DNA from 2 places in the Cellulomonas endometrii genome. Region 1 is predicted to be linked to the other one. Evidence: riboswitches for the same ligand, from Rfam matches in the RefSeq annotation. Region 1 holds a riboswitch; the other holds the start of a gene.

Region 1 (7,096 bases):
CGCTGACCGGGCTGCTGGTGCTCGCGGTGTTCGGCGTCGGCATCGGCTCGCTGTCCTACGCGCTCGCCATCGCGGTCCGGAAGCAGGACTGGATGTTCTGGGTCGTGCAGCAGACGCTGCTGTTCCCGCTGCTCATCCTGTCCGGGATGCTGCTGCCGCTGGAGACCGGCCCGCGGTGGATGCAGGTCGCGGCGGACCTCAACCCGCTGCGGTACGTGGTGGACGCGGAGCGCGCGCTGTTCGCCGGGGACGTGGTGTCGAGCACGGTGCTGTGGGGCGCGGTCGCGGCGGTGCTGACCGCGGCCCTCGGGCTGCTGGTCGGGGTGCGGACGCTCGCGCGCAGCTCGCGATGACGTGTGGCGGCAGTCGCCCGGGCTCAGTCCCGGGCGACGGCCGCCACGGTCGCGGAGGTGAGCCGGACCAGGTCGTCGGGCGCGAGCTCGACGTCCAGCCCGCGCCGGCCGCCGGAGACCAGCACCGTGTCGAACAGCAAGACCGTCTCGTCCACGACGGTCGGGTGCGGCGTCCTCTGCCCGAGCGGGGAGATCCCGCCGACCACGTACCCGGTGGCGCGCTCGGCCGCGGCGGGGTCGGCCATCACGGCCTTCTTGCCGCCCGCCGCCTGCGCGAGCGCCTTGAGGTCCAGCTTCCCGGTGACCGGGACGACCGCCACGGTGAGCTCGCCGTCGACCGACGCCATCAGCGTCTTGAAGACCCGTTCGGGCTCGACGCCCAGCACCTCGGCCGCCTCCAGGCCGTAGCCGACGGTGCTGCGCGGGTCGTGCTCGTACGGGTGGGCGGTGTGCGGGACGCCGGCCGCGGCGAGGGCCGCGAGGGCGGGCGTCCCCGAGGGCGACTGCTTCGACCGGCTCACGGCCCCACCCTAGGACGGTGTGGCACCCCGGGACCTGCTGCTAGCGTTCCGAGCAGCACGGGAGTCCGGTGAGCCGGGCTGAGAGGGAGTACTCGAACTCCGACCGTAGAACCTGATCTGGGTCATGCCAGCGCAGGGAGCGACATCGCAGGACGCCGGACTCCCGTCCGTGCGCCCTCCCGTGCTGAGACCGACCAGCGCAGGAGGACGACGATGACCGGGACCCGCACCGCCCCGCACCCGCGGACCGACGAGCCAGAGGACCTCACGGCCGACCCGCTGCGCTTCGGCGTGGGGGCGCGCGTGACGGTGGCCGTGATGGCGGACGACTACGCGGACGTGCTCCTCTCCGTGCTCGCCGGGGTCGACCGCAGCGGCCTGGTCGTGGCGACGGGCGACGTCAGCACGTACGTCGGCGGCCACGAGGCGGACCTGCTGCGCTACCTGACCGACCTCGTGGACGCTGTGGCCGCCACCGGGGAGCACGCCGCGGTGACGCTGCACCTGTCCCGCGGCTGCCCCGGCGAGGTCCGCTGCGAGCTGCCCGGCGGCGCGGGGCCCCGCCCGGTCGACCTGCCGCCCGGGCGCCGGACCGGTCGGGTGGCCGTCGCCGAGTGGGCCCTCTACCCGCTGGTGGACGACGTGCGGGCGGGGGTCGTGCCCGACCACATGCGCGACATCGAGGCGGCGATCGAGCTCGCCCGGGTCGCGGGGACGTTCCGCGGCTCCGAGCACTTCGTGACCCGGCTGGAGGGCGACGTCGGCGCGGTGGTCGAGACGGTCGTCGGCGCGTGGGCCCGGGTCGGGCGCGGCGTGCAGCACGTGACCAGCCACGTGACCCTGTCCCTCAACAGCCCGTCCCGGACCCGTGGCTGAGCCGGGGGCGCGGCGCAGGCCGCTCGCGACCAAGGACATCGTGCTGATGGTCGTGCTCGGGGTCGTCTTCGGCTTCCTGTACTGGGCGCTGGTGCAGGCGTGGAACGGCCTCGCCGTGCTCATGGGTCCGGCCGGCGACCTCGCGCAGCACGTGCTGCTGGGCGGCTGGCTGCTCGTCGCGCCGATCGCGCTCGCGATCATCCGCCGCCCCGGGGTCGGGGTCCTCGCGGAGGTGCTGGCGTCGGTCGTCGAGGTGGTCTTCCTCGGGTCCCCGGTGGGGCCGCTGCTGGTCGTCGCCGCCCTGCTCCAGGGCCTGGGGAGCGAGATCCCGTTCGCGCTCGGCCGCTACCGCCGGTTCGGCTGGGCGCGGTTCGCCGTGTCGGGGCTGCTCGGGGCGAGCCTGGTGTTCGCGTGGTCGGCGTTCCGGTTCGGCTGGTACGGGCAGGACGTGCTGCTGCTGCGCTTCGTGCTCCAGGCCGCGTCGGGCGTGCTGCTCGGGGGCCTGCTGGCGCGGGTGGTCGTCGACGCGCTGCACCGCACCGGCGTGCTGGACGGCTTCGCGATCGGGCGGGCGGCGGCCGACGGCGCGCCCGTGGCGGCGCGTCGTGCCGGCTGAACCCGCCCCGGGGGCGGACGTGCTCGTCGCGCGTGGCCTGGAGGCGGTGTTCCCCGGTGGCGACGGGATCGGGCCGGTCGACCTGCGGCTCGCACCGGGGGAGCAGGTCCTGCTGCTCGGACCGTCCGGCTCCGGCAAGTCGACGCTGCTGCGCTGCCTGCACGGCGCCGTCCCGCACGCCGTGCCGGCCCGGGTCACCGGCACCGTCCAGGTCGCGGGCCGCGCGGTCGCCGACCACGGTGTGGCGGGCCTCGCGGACGTGGTCGGCGTGCTGGCCCAGGACCCGGAGACCGGCGTGTGCCTGACCGAGGTGGCGGACGAGGTCGCGTTCCCGCTGGAGAACCTCGGGGCGGACCCCGCGGGCATGGGCCCCGCCGTGGGCGCCGCCCTGGGCGCGACGGGGGCCACGCACCTGCTCGGGCGGCGGACGGACGCGCTCTCGGGCGGCGAGCTGCAGCGCGTCGCGCTCGCCGCCGCGGTGGTCGCCCGGCCGCGCCTCCTCCTGCTGGACGAGCCGACCTCGATGCTGGACGGCGACGGCGTCGCGGCGGTGCGGGACGCCCTGCCCTCGGTGCGGGACGCGACCGGGGCGGCGTGCGTCCTGGTCGAGCACCGGCTGGACGAGCTCGCGGGGGACGCCGGGCTCGCGGCGCTGCCCGGGCGCTGGGTCGTGCTGGACCGGGCGGGGCGGGTGACGCACGACGGCCCCGCGCGCGACGTCGCGGCCGAGGCCGGGCCGGAGCTGCTGGCGCGCGGGTGCTGGCTGCCGCTCGAGGTCGAGCTCGCCGCGGTCCTCGGCGGCCCCGTCGGGTCGCCCGACCACCGCCGGGGGCTCCTGGAGCTGGCGTCCGGGGCGCCGCCGGCACCGTCGGCGCAGCCGCCGGCCGTCGCGGAGCCGTCCCCGGGTGCGCCCGTGCTCGCCGCGCGCGGCCTGGCGGTGTCGCCCGCGCGTGCCCGGGGGAGCCGGCGCGCGCCCGCCCCGGCCCCGGTCCTGCGCGACGTCGACCTGACGCTGCGCACCGGCGAGGTGGTCGCGCTGGTGGGGCCCAACGGGGCCGGCAAGTCGACGCTGCTCGCGTGCCTCGCCGGGCTGCTCCCGCCGGTCGCGGGGACCGTCGAGGGGCCGCGGCCGGGCCTCGTCCTGCAGAACCCGGAGCACCAGCTCGCGGGCAGCACGGTGCGAGCGGAGGTCGCCGTCGGACTCCCGCCCGGCCCCGCGACGCAGGCGCGCGTCGAGGCCGCGCTCGCGGACTTCGGCCTGACGCGGCTCGCCGACCGGGACCCGCACCGCCTGTCCGGCGGTCAGCAGCGACGGCTGAGCCTGGCCGCGATGCTGGTGCACGACCGCCCGTTCCTGCTGGCCGACGAGCCGACGTTCGGGCTCGACCGGCTCGGGACCGCCGGGGCGCTGCGGGCGCTGACCGACGCCGCGCGGGGCGGGCGGGGCGTGCTGTTCTCCTGCCACGACCTGCGGGCGGTGGCCACGTGCGCGGACCGCGTCCTCGCGGTGGCCGAGGGCCGGCTGGTCGCGGACGTCGACCCGCTCGCCCTGCTGCGCGACGCGGACCTGCTCGCGGCCGCGCGGCTCCGGCCGCCCCTGCTGCTGCGGTGGCTGGCCGACGCGGTCGACGACGCGGGGCGGCTGCGGGACGCGCTCGTCGCGCTCGACCGCCGCGCCCCGGTGCCTACGGAGGTGCGGGTCGCGTGACGCTGCTCGAGGCCCGGAACCCGACCGTCAAGCTCGCGCTCGTCGTCGCGGTGTCGGTGGTGACGCTCGCCCTGCTGGACGCGGTCACGCTGCTGGCCCTGTACCTGCTCGGGCTGGCCGCGGCGCGCTGGGCAGCCGGGGTGCGCGGGCGCACGCTGCTGCGCGCGCAGGTGCCGTTCTGGACCTTCGCCGTGGGCGTGCTGCTGGTCAACGCGCTGAGCCGGCCCGGGGAGCCGCTGGTCGCGGGCGGGGTCGTGCCGGGGACGCGCGAGGGCCTCGCCGTCGGGGCGGCGCTGGCGGCGCGCGGGCTGGTGATCGGGGTGTGCACGGTGGCGTTCCTCGCCAGCACGCCGCCGCGGGACCTCATGGTGAGCCTGACGCAGCACGCCCGGGTCGGCCCGCGCTACGCGTACGCGCTGCTCGCGGGGCACCGGGTGCTCGCCGGGCTGCCGCGCCGGTGGGCGACGATCCGGGCGGCGCACCTGGTCCGCGCCCCGCTGGCCCGCGACGGGCGGCCCCGCGGCGGGTGGCGGCACCTGGGGCGCTCGGCGTTCGCGCTGCTGGTCTCGTCGGTGCGGGACGCGGAGCGGATCGCGCTCGCGCTGGAGTCGCGCGGGCTGTCCACGCGGCCGCGCACCCTCTGGCGCCCGGTGCCGCTCGGGCCCCGCGACGCCGGGCTCGCGGCCGTGGTGCTCGCCGTCGTCGCCGTCGTGGTGGTCGGCGGTCGGCTCCTGGGCGGGTGAGGGCGCCCGAGCGTCAGACCGCGAGGCCGACCAGGGCGCCGATGCCGTAGGTGACGAGCATCGCGATCGAGCCGCCCACGACGTTGCGCAGCACCGCGCGGCTCGCGGGCGCACCACCGAGGCGGGCGCTGACGGTGCCGGTCACGACGAGCGCGAGCACGACGGCCGCGAACGTGGCGGCGATCCGCCCGCCGCCCCAGGGGGCGAGCACGACGAGCAGCGGGACGACGCCGCCGGCGACGAACGCCAGCAGCGACGCGAGCGCCGCGTGCCACGGGTTCGTCAGCCCCTCCTCGGCGTCGCGCAGCCCGTGGTCCCGCAGGACGCGCTCGGCGTCCCGCTGGCTGCTCACCGAGACGTACTCGCCGGCGGCCATCGACAGCGCACCGGCGACGAGCGCCGCGACGCCGGCCACGGCGAGCGTCGAGACCCCGGTCGCGGCGCCGGCCACGCCCACGACCGTCGCGGCCACGGAGACGATGCCGTCGTTGGCGCCGAGCACACCCGCGCGGAGCCAGTTCACGCGTTCGGCGGTGGGCAGGTCCGCGGCGGGCCGCGGGGTCGACGGTGCCGGGGCAGGGCGGCCGCAGCGGCGGGGCCGGTCCAGGAGGTGCGTCGACAGCGTGCTCATACCGCCACGGTAGGCCGGTCGGGGCGCGCTGTCATCGAAGGAAAGGCACGCCTGACCTGCGCAGATGCAGGTTTGCCTGTCCTTACGGCGACCGTTCCGCGATGCCCCCGCAGGTCAGAGCGGCCCGACCGCCAGCACCCGCAGCACGACCTCCCCGGCCGCGTCCGACGCGGGCAGGTCGACCAGGGCGTCGATCCGCCAGTCGTGGTCGCCGGCCGGGTCGTCCAGGAGCTGCCGGACGAACCACAGGTCCCCGCGCGCGCCGGCCTCGCCGTGCCCGTCGGGACGCTGGTCCACCTGGAACAGCGCCGGTCCGCGGGCGGCGGGGCCGGTGAGGATCTCGTCGTGGTCGTCGTAGAAGGGGTCGAGCGCCTCGGACCAGCGGTCGGCCGTCCACGGGGCGTCGTCGGTGTCCAGGTCGCCGAGCGCGGCCAGCGCCGGGTACGCCTCGCGGGCGGCGAGGTCGACCCGGCGGAACATCGCGCCGCGGACCAGTGCCCGGAACACGCGCTTGTTGGTGGTGACCGGCGGCGGTGCGTCGTCCTCGGGGCGGGACTCGGTGACGGTGGCGTCGTCCAGGTCCTCCGGGTGCGCGAGCCGCTCCCACTCGTCGAGCAGGCTGGAGTCGGTGCGCCGCACCAGGTCGCCGAGCCACTCGATGATCTCGTGCAGCTCCTCGGTCCGGGCGTCGTCCGGCACCGTCTGCCGGAGCGCCCGGAACGCGTCGGCGAGGTACCGCAGCAGCACGCCCTCGGTGCGGTCCAGCTGGTACAGGGAGACGTACTCCGCGAAGGTCGCGGCGCGCTCGTGCATCTCCCGGACGACGGACTTCGGGGAGAGCTCGTGGTCGGCCACCCACGGGTTCGTCTGCTTGTAGATCCGGAACGACGCGTCCAGCAGCTCGGCGAGGGGCTTCGGGTACGACACGTCCTCGAGCAGCGCCATCCGCTCCTCGTACTCGATGCCGTCCGCCTTCATGGCGGCGACCGCCTCGCCGCGGGCCTTGTTCTCCTGCGCGGCGAGCACCTGGCGCGGGTCGTCCAGCGTCGCCTCGATGACGGACACGACGTCGTGCGCGTACCCGGGGTCCTCGATGTCCAGCAGGTCGAGCGCGGCGTACGCGAACGGGGACAGCGCCTGGTTCAGCGCGAACGTCGGCGGGACGTCGACGGTGAGGCGGACGGTGCGGCGCAGGCGCTCCGGCCCGGGCCCGGGCTCGACGACGCGCTCGACGACGCCGGCGGCGCGCAGGGAGCGGTAGATCGCGATGGCCTGCCGGACCAGCCGGCCCTTGCTCGACTCCGGCTCGTGGTTGTCGAGCAGCAGGTGCTTCATCGCCTCGACCGGGTCGCCCTCGCGAGCCAGGACGTTGAGCACCATCGCGTGCGACACCGAGAACGACGACGTCAGCGGCTCGGGCTCGGAGTCCCGGAGGCGCTCGAACGTCTTGTCCGTCCAGTTCACCATCCCGGGCGGGGCCTGCTTGCGGACGATCTTCTTGAGCTTCTTGGGGTCGTCGCCGGCCTTGGCCAGGGCCTTGCGGTTCTCGATGACGTGCTCCGGCGCGAGCACCAGCACCTCGCCGGTGGTGTCGTACCCCGCGCGCCCGGCGCGCCCGGCGATCTGGTGGAACTCCCGGGCCGACAGG
Region 2 (7,096 bases), on a different contig from region 1:
CACGGTGAACCTGGCGCAGCTCGCCGAGCGGCTGCCCGAGATCGACCCCGGCGTGCGCCTGGTGCTGCAGGTGATGCTGCTGCTGGCGTTCGGGATCAAGGCGGCGATCTTCCCGCTGTCGGCGTGGCTGCCCGACTCGTACCCGACCGCGCCCGCGCCGGTCACGGCCGTGTTCGCCGGCCTGCTCACCAAGGTCGGCGTGTACGCGATCATCCGCACGCAGTCCCTGCTGTTCCCCGAGGGGCGGGTGGACGACGTGCTGATGTGGGCGGCGCTCGCGACGATGGTGGTCGGCATCCTCGGCGCCGTCGCGCAGGACGACCTCAAGCGGCTGCTCTCGTTCACGCTGGTCAGCCACATCGGCTACATGATCTTCGGCATCGCGCTCGCGTCGCAGTCCGGCTGGGCCGCGGCCATCTACTACGTGGCGCACCACATCATCGTGCAGACCGGCCTGTTCCTGGTCGCGGGGCTGATCGAGCGACGGGGCGGGTCGACGTCGCTGGAGTCCCTGGGCGGGCTCGCGAAGATCGCGCCGGTGCTGGCGATCCTGTTCTTCATCCCGGCGATGAACCTCGGCGGCATCCCGCCGCTGTCCGGGTTCCTCGGCAAGGTCGGCCTGCTGCAGGCGGGTGTCCAGGACGGCACGCCGCTCGCGCTGACGCTGGTCGTCGGCGGGGTGCTGACCTCGCTGCTGACCCTGTACGCGCTCATCAAGGCCTGGAACAAGGCGTTCTGGCAGACCCCGCCCGAGCCGCTGCCCGACACGCACCTGCCCGTCGGGATGGTCGGCCCCGCCGCCGCCCTGGTGGGGCTCGGGCTCGCGCTGACGATCGGCGCCGGCCCGCTGTACGGGTACGCGGAGCGCGCCTCCGAGGCGCTGTCCGACCGGTCCCGGTACGTCGAGGCCGTGCTGCCGGAGGGCGGGCGCGGCGAGGGCGAGTCCGCGGACGTCGCCGAGGCGGCGGCGCACGAGGACGGCGCGCCCGACCAGGCCGTGGCTGACGACTCGGCGCCCGCCGACGCCGTGCCCGCCGACGCCGAGGGGGGCCGCCCGTGAGCCTGCACCCCCGCCGCCGGCGGCTCGCCACCCAGTGGCCCACGATGATCTGGCTCGTCGTGGTCTGGGTGCTGCTGTGGGGCGACTTCACGGTGGGCAACGTGCTCGCGGGCGCCGTGGTCGCGGTGCTGGTGACCGGCCTGCTGCGGATGACCCCGATCGACTTCCACGGCCGGGTGCACCCGTGGGGCGTCGTCGTGCTGGTCGCGCGATTCGCGTGGGACCTCGTGCGCGCGTCCGCCGAGGTCTCGTGGGTCGCGCTGCGCCCCCGGCACACCCCGCACGGCGCGGTGATCGGCGTGCAGCTGCGCAGCCACTCGGACCTGTACCTGACGATGACCGCCGAGCTGTGCTCGCTGGTGCCGGGGTCGCTCGTCGTCGAGGCGCACCGCCTGACGGGGATGCTCTACCTGCACGTGCTGGACGTCGAGCAGTCGGGCGGGGTCGAGGCGGCCCGGCAGTCGGTGCTCGACCAGGAGGAGCGGGTGCTGCGCGCGTTCGCCTCGGACGCCGAGATGCGCGCCGCGGGCCTCGAGCCGCACCGGCGCCGGACCGGCCCCGCCGGCCCCGACCGCACGGAGGTGCGCGCGTGACCGCCGTCGTCGTGATCTGCGCGGTGCTGCTCACCGCGGCCGGGGCGCTCGCGCTCGTCCGCGCCGAGCGCGGGCCGTCGATGCTGGACCGGACCGTCGCGCTGGACATCCTCGTCACCGTCGTGGTCGGGGCGCTGGCGCTGTACGCGTCGGTCGAGCGGCGCACGGACGTGGTCCCGATCCTCGTGGTGCTGTCCCTGGTCGGCTTCGTCGGGTCGGTGACGATCTCCCGCTTCGCGTCCGTCGAGCCCGCCGGCGAGGGCCGGGTCCGCTCCCGTGAGGAGATCGCCCAGGAGGAGGCCGAGCGGATCCGCGCCGAGGAGGAGGCCCAGGCCCAGCGCCGCGCCCGCCGCGCCCGGGAGGCCGACGCGTCGCCCGTGGAGGCGCCGCCGCCCGCCCGCGAGGCCCACGAGGCCCGGGCGGAGCACGACGCCGTCGGCGAGGACGGCGGGCGCGACGACGAGGAGCGGTCGGTCGCCCGCAAGGACGACGCCGGCGAGGCCGTCGCCCGCGAGGACGACCGGGACGACGCCGCCGCGCGGGACGCCGGGATGCACGGGGCCGAGGACGACCAGGTGCGGGGCGACCGCCACCACCGCGACCAGGGAGGGACCCGATGAGCTGGGACGCCGTCGCCGACGTGGCCGCCGCCGTGTGCCTCATCGGCGGGGCGCTGCTCGCGTTCGCCGCCGGCGTGGGCGTGCTGCGGTTCCCCGACCTGCTGTCGCGGATGCACGCGGGCACCAAGCCGCAGGTGCTGGGGCTGGTGCTCGTGCTGATCGGGCTCTCGCTGCGGCTGCGCTCCGGCAGCGCCGTGTGGGCGCTCGTCCTCGTCGCGCTGTTCCAGATGCTGACGGCGCCCGTCGCGGCGCACCTCGTCGGACGCGCCGGGTTCCGGACGGGCAAGGTCCGCCGGGACCTGCTGGTCGTGGACGAGCTGACCGCGGCGCAGGAACGCGCCGGGTCGCACACGGGGGACAGCGACGGCGAGTCGGACCACCGCCGGGACGCCGACGGCCGCTGACCTCGGGCCGCGCGGGCTGGGTGCCGGCGCGGCCGGTCAGTGCTGGGGCAGGCGGCGGTTCTTGTCGACGCGCTGGACGAACTTCTTGGTCCCGCGGGTGGCGAACACCCGCGCGATGGTCACGGCAGCGGCGGTGATCGCGGACGCGGCCACGACCTCGCCGATCCGGATGTCCGGGGCGTCGTCCTCGGGCTTCGGCGGCTTGTGCCCGACCGCGGCCTTCCAGGCGGTGTCGACCGCCTTGCTGGCGATCCAGGCCACGGCGCCGGCCACGATCAGGCCGGTGACCTTCGCGAGGGTGGACTGGGTCTCTTCGTCGGCCACGGGACCTCCTGCGTCGGGCTGTGCGCGGACGCGCGGACGGCGGCTGCCGTCCGGCGGGTGCTCGCCCCACGCTAGCGCCGCGGCTGCCGCGCCGCAGGTCAGGGCCGCCCGGCGGTCGCCCCGGACCGGGTGCGCGCGGGCGGTGTACTCTCGCCTGCGAACGACAGGGGAGCGTCCCGGACCGCCACCGCGAGGTGGCGCCCGACCGACGCTGAGAGTGCGGACGGACCGCAGACCCTCGCACCTGATCCGGTTCGCACCGGCGTAGGGAGTCGGGATCTCAGTCGCCTCGTGCCGTCGTGCCACGACCGTGGCGCGATGTCGCGCGGCGACCCCCTCCTGCTTCTCGAGGAGGACACCATGGCGCGCACGCGCGCACACCGCCGGACGTCCCGGCGCACCACCGCGGCCTCGGCCGCCCTCGCGGCGACGGCCCTCGCGCTGACCGCGTGCTCCGTCACGGGCGGCGGGTCGGACCCGGAGGCCTCGGGCGACGCGTCCGAGGGCGCCGGGACCGTCACGCTCGTCACGCACGACTCGTTCCACGTGAGCGACGGCCTGCTGGAGCAGTTCGAGCAGGAGTCCGGCCTCACCGTGCAGCAGGTCGCGCCCGGTGACGGCGGGGCGCTGGTCAACCAGCTGATCCTCACCAAGGACGCCCCGCTGGGCGACGCCGTGTACGGCATCGACACCACCTTCGCGTCGCGGGCGATCGAGGAGGGCGTCCTGGAGCCGTACACGTCGCAGGTCCCCGCGGCCGAGGACGCCGCGGCGCTCGCGCCCGACGACTCCGGCTCGCTGACCGCGATCGACAAGGGCGACGTGTGCCTCAACGTGGACCACGCCTGGTTCACCGCCCAGGGGATCCCCGAGCCGACGACGCTCGAGGACCTGACGGACCCGCGGTACCGGGACCTCACGGTGGTCACCAACGCCGCGACGAGCAGCCCGGGCCTGGCCTTCCTGCTGGCGACCGTCGGCGCGTTCGGCGAGGACGGGTGGCAGCAGTACTGGACGGACCTGACGGCCAACGGGCTGAAGGTCGCCGAGGGCTGGTCCGACGCGTACTACACGGACTTCTCCGGCGGCGGGGGCGGCGGCCCGCGGCCCATCGCGCTGTCCTACGCCTCCTCCCCGCCCGAGACGATCCCGGAGGGCGGCGGCGAGCCGACCACGGGCGCGCTCCTCGACACGTGCTTCCGCCAGGTCGAGTACGCGGGCGTCCTCGCCGGGGCGCAGAACCCCGAGGGCGCGCAGCGGCTGATCGACTGGCTGCTCTCGGACGAGGTCCAGGCGGACATCCCCGGCTCCATGTACATGTACCCGGTCAGCTCCGCGGTCGAGCTGCCGCAGGAGTGGGAGCAGTGGGCGCCCCTGTCCGACGCGCCGCACGAGGTGGCGCCGGCCGAGATCGCCGCGAACCGGGACGCCTGGGTCCGCGAGTGGACCGACCTGGTCACCGGCTGACCGGACCCGGCGGATGAGCACGACGACGCGACCGTCCCCGACCGGCTCCGGCCGGCCGGGGACGTCCGCGCGCCCGCGGGTCCCGGACCTCCCGCCGCTCCGCCCCCCGGCCCGGGGCTGGGTCGTCGGCCGCACGGTGCTGTGGACGCTCGCCGGAGCGGTGCCGCTCGTGTTCCTCGGGGTGTTCTTCGCGTGGCCGGTGGTGACGCTGGTCGCGCGGGGCTTCGTGGTCGACGGGTCGCTCGACCTGTCCGGTTTCGCGGAGGTGTTCGCCCGGCCCCGCACCTGGCGCATCGTCGGCCTGACCCTCGCCCAGGGCGCGATCGGCACGGTGCTGTCCGTGCTGCTCGGCGTCCCGGGGGCCTACGTGCTCTACCGGTGCCGGTTCCCGGGCCGCGGGGTGCTGCGGGCGTTCGTCACCGTGCCGTTCGTGCTGCCCACCGTCGTGGTGGGCGTCGCGTTCCGCGCCCTGCTGCGGGAGAACGGCCCGCTCGGGTTCCTGCACCTGGACGGGACGTTCGCCGCCATCGTCGCCGCCCTGGTGTTCTTCAACTACGCGGTCGTCGTCCGCACGGTCGGCGGCATGTGGGAGCGGCTGGACCGGCGCCCGGAGCAGGCGGCCCGGTCGCTGGGCGCGTCGCCCGCGCGGGCGTTCTGCACCGTGACGCTGCCCGCGCTGGCCCCGGCGATCGCCTCGGCCGCCTCGCTGGTGTTCCTGTTCTGCGCCACGGCGTTCGGCACCGTGCTGGTGCTGGGCGGCATGCGGTTCGGGACGGTGGAGACGGAGATCTGGATCCAGACGACGCAGTTCCTCGACCTGCGCGCCGCCGCGGTGCTGTCCGTGGTGCAGGTGGTCGTCGTGGCGGGGGCGCTGGCCCTCGCCGGACGCGCCCGGGCCCGGCGCGAGCGCGCGCTGTCCCTGGTGGAGACCGCGGCCGCCGCCGGTGGGCGCCCGCACCCGCTGCCCGGCGCCGTCACCGCCGTCGTGCTCGTGCTGCTGGCCCTGCCGCTCGGGAACCTGGTCGCCGGGTCGTTGCGCACCCCGGACGGCTGGGGCCTCGACCACTACCGGGCGCTCGGGACGACCGGCGGGCGCAACGCGCTCACCGTGACGGTGTGGGAGGCGCTGGCGAACTCGCTGCGCGCGGCCGTCGACGCCGCCCTGATCGCCCTGGTCGTGGGCTGCCTGGTCGCGCTGGTCGTGTCCCGACGCCCCCGCCGGCCGGCGGCCCGCCGTGCCGTGGGGGTGCTCGACGGGGTGTTCATGCTGCCGCTCGGGGTGTCGGCCGTGACCGTCGGGTTCGGCGCGCTGCTGACGCTGGGCCACCCGTTCGGCATCGCCACCGACCTGCGGACCAGCGGCGTGCTCGTCCCGGTCGTGCAGGCCGTCGTCGCCGTGCCGTTGGTCGTGCGGACCGTGCTGCCGGTGCTCCGCGCGATCGACCCTCGGTTGCGCGAGGCGGCCGGGACGCTCGGCGCCGGGCCCGCCCGGGTGCTCGCGACCGTCGACGGCGCGCTGGTGGCCCGGTCGGTCGGGCTCGCGATCGGGTTCGCGTTCGCCGTGTCGCTCGGGGAGTTCGGGGCGACGGCGTTCCTGGCCCGCCCGGACCGGCCGACGCTGCCGGTCGTGATCTTCCGGCTGATCGGGCAGCCGGGCGCCGACAACTACGGGATGGCGCTCGCGGCCGGCGTGGTGCTCGCCGGGCTGACCGCGGGCGTGATGGCGCTCGCGGAGCGGTTGCGCGGGCCGGTGGGAGGAGAGCTGTGACCGGACTGCACGTGCGCGACGTCGTGGTCCGGTACCCCGGGCCGCACCGCGGGGCGCCCGACGTCGTCGCCGTCGACGGGGTCAGCCTCGACGTGCCCGCGGGGGAGGTGCTCGCGCTGCTCGGGCCGTCCGGCTGCGGCAAGTCCTCGCTGCTCCGCGCGGTCGCCGGCCTCGAGCCGCCCGCCGCCGGGACCCTGCGCTGGGCGGGGGAGGACCTGGCGCCCGTGCCCGTGCACCGGCGGGGGTTCGGGCTGGTGTTCCAGGACGGCCAGCTGTTCCCGCACCGCGACGTCGCCGGCAACGTCGCCTACGGGCTGCCCGGGGTCGACCGCGCGGCCCGCGCCGCCCGGGTCGCCGAGCTGCTCGACCTGGTGGGCCTGCCCGGCTACGGCGACCGCCCGGTCGCGACGCTGTCCGGGGGCGAGCGGCAGCGCGTCGCCCTGGCCCGGTCGCTCGCGCCCCGCCCGCGGCTGCTCCTGCTCGACGAGCCGCTGTCGGCGCTCGACCGGTCCCTGCGCGAGCGGCTGGCCGACGACCTGCGCCGCGTCCTCGTCGCCACCGGCACCACGGCGCTGTTCGTCACGCACGACCAGGACGAGGCGTTCACGGTCGCCGACCGGGTGGCCGTGATGGCCGCGGGCCGGCTGCTGCAGGTCGACGCCCCCGAGGCGCTGTGGCGGCGCCCGGCCGACCGCGAGGTCGCGGAGTTCCTGGGGTACCGGACGTTCCTCGCGGCCGCCGGGTGGGGGTCGGCCGCCGCGCTGGAGGGCGACCTGGTGCCCGGCACCCTGGCCGTCGCCCCCGGTGGGTGGCGCGTGCTCGGTGCGGACGAGCCCGCACCGCAAGGGGCGCCGCTGCGG

The links. Region 1 has a riboswitch for thiamine pyrophosphate ahead of QNH85_RS10300 (YkoF family thiamine/hydroxymethylpyrimidine-binding protein). Riboswitches for the same ligand answer to the same signal wherever they lie in the genome.
Region 2: it holds a riboswitch for thiamine pyrophosphate, as region 1 does, so the genes downstream of both, QNH85_RS03190 (thiamine ABC transporter substrate-binding protein) here and QNH85_RS10300 (YkoF family thiamine/hydroxymethylpyrimidine-binding protein) in region 1, are expected to answer to the same signal.

What each region holds. Positions count from the first base shown of each region.
Region 1 is NZ_CATKPC010000008.1:8,011-15,106, reverse strand. Features, by position in the region: gene QNH85_RS10310 (ABC transporter permease) at 1-353, shown strand, start outside; gene ybaK (Cys-tRNA(Pro) deacylase) at 377-874, opposite strand; TPP riboswitch at 922-1,030, shown strand; gene QNH85_RS10300 (YkoF family thiamine/hydroxymethylpyrimidine-binding protein) at 1,088-1,750, shown strand; gene QNH85_RS10295 (ECF transporter S component) at 1,743-2,366, shown strand; gene QNH85_RS10290 (ABC transporter ATP-binding protein) at 2,356-4,074, shown strand; gene QNH85_RS10285 (energy-coupling factor transporter transmembrane component T family protein) at 4,071-4,817, shown strand; gene QNH85_RS10280 (VIT1/CCC1 transporter family protein) at 4,831-5,448, opposite strand; gene QNH85_RS10275 (DEAD/DEAH box helicase) at 5,563-7,096, opposite strand, start outside.
Region 2 is NZ_CATKPC010000002.1:154,205-161,300, forward strand. Features, by position in the region: gene QNH85_RS03165 (Na+/H+ antiporter subunit D) at 1-1,060, shown strand, start outside; gene QNH85_RS03170 (Na+/H+ antiporter subunit E) at 1,057-1,653, shown strand; gene QNH85_RS03175 (MrpF/PhaF family protein) at 1,650-2,273, shown strand; gene mnhG (monovalent cation/H(+) antiporter subunit G) at 2,270-2,677, shown strand; gene QNH85_RS03185 (DUF4235 domain-containing protein) at 2,714-3,001, opposite strand; TPP riboswitch at 3,157-3,289, shown strand; gene QNH85_RS03190 (thiamine ABC transporter substrate-binding protein) at 3,362-4,468, shown strand; gene QNH85_RS03195 (ABC transporter permease) at 4,482-6,236, shown strand; gene QNH85_RS03200 (ABC transporter ATP-binding protein) at 6,233-7,096, shown strand, end outside.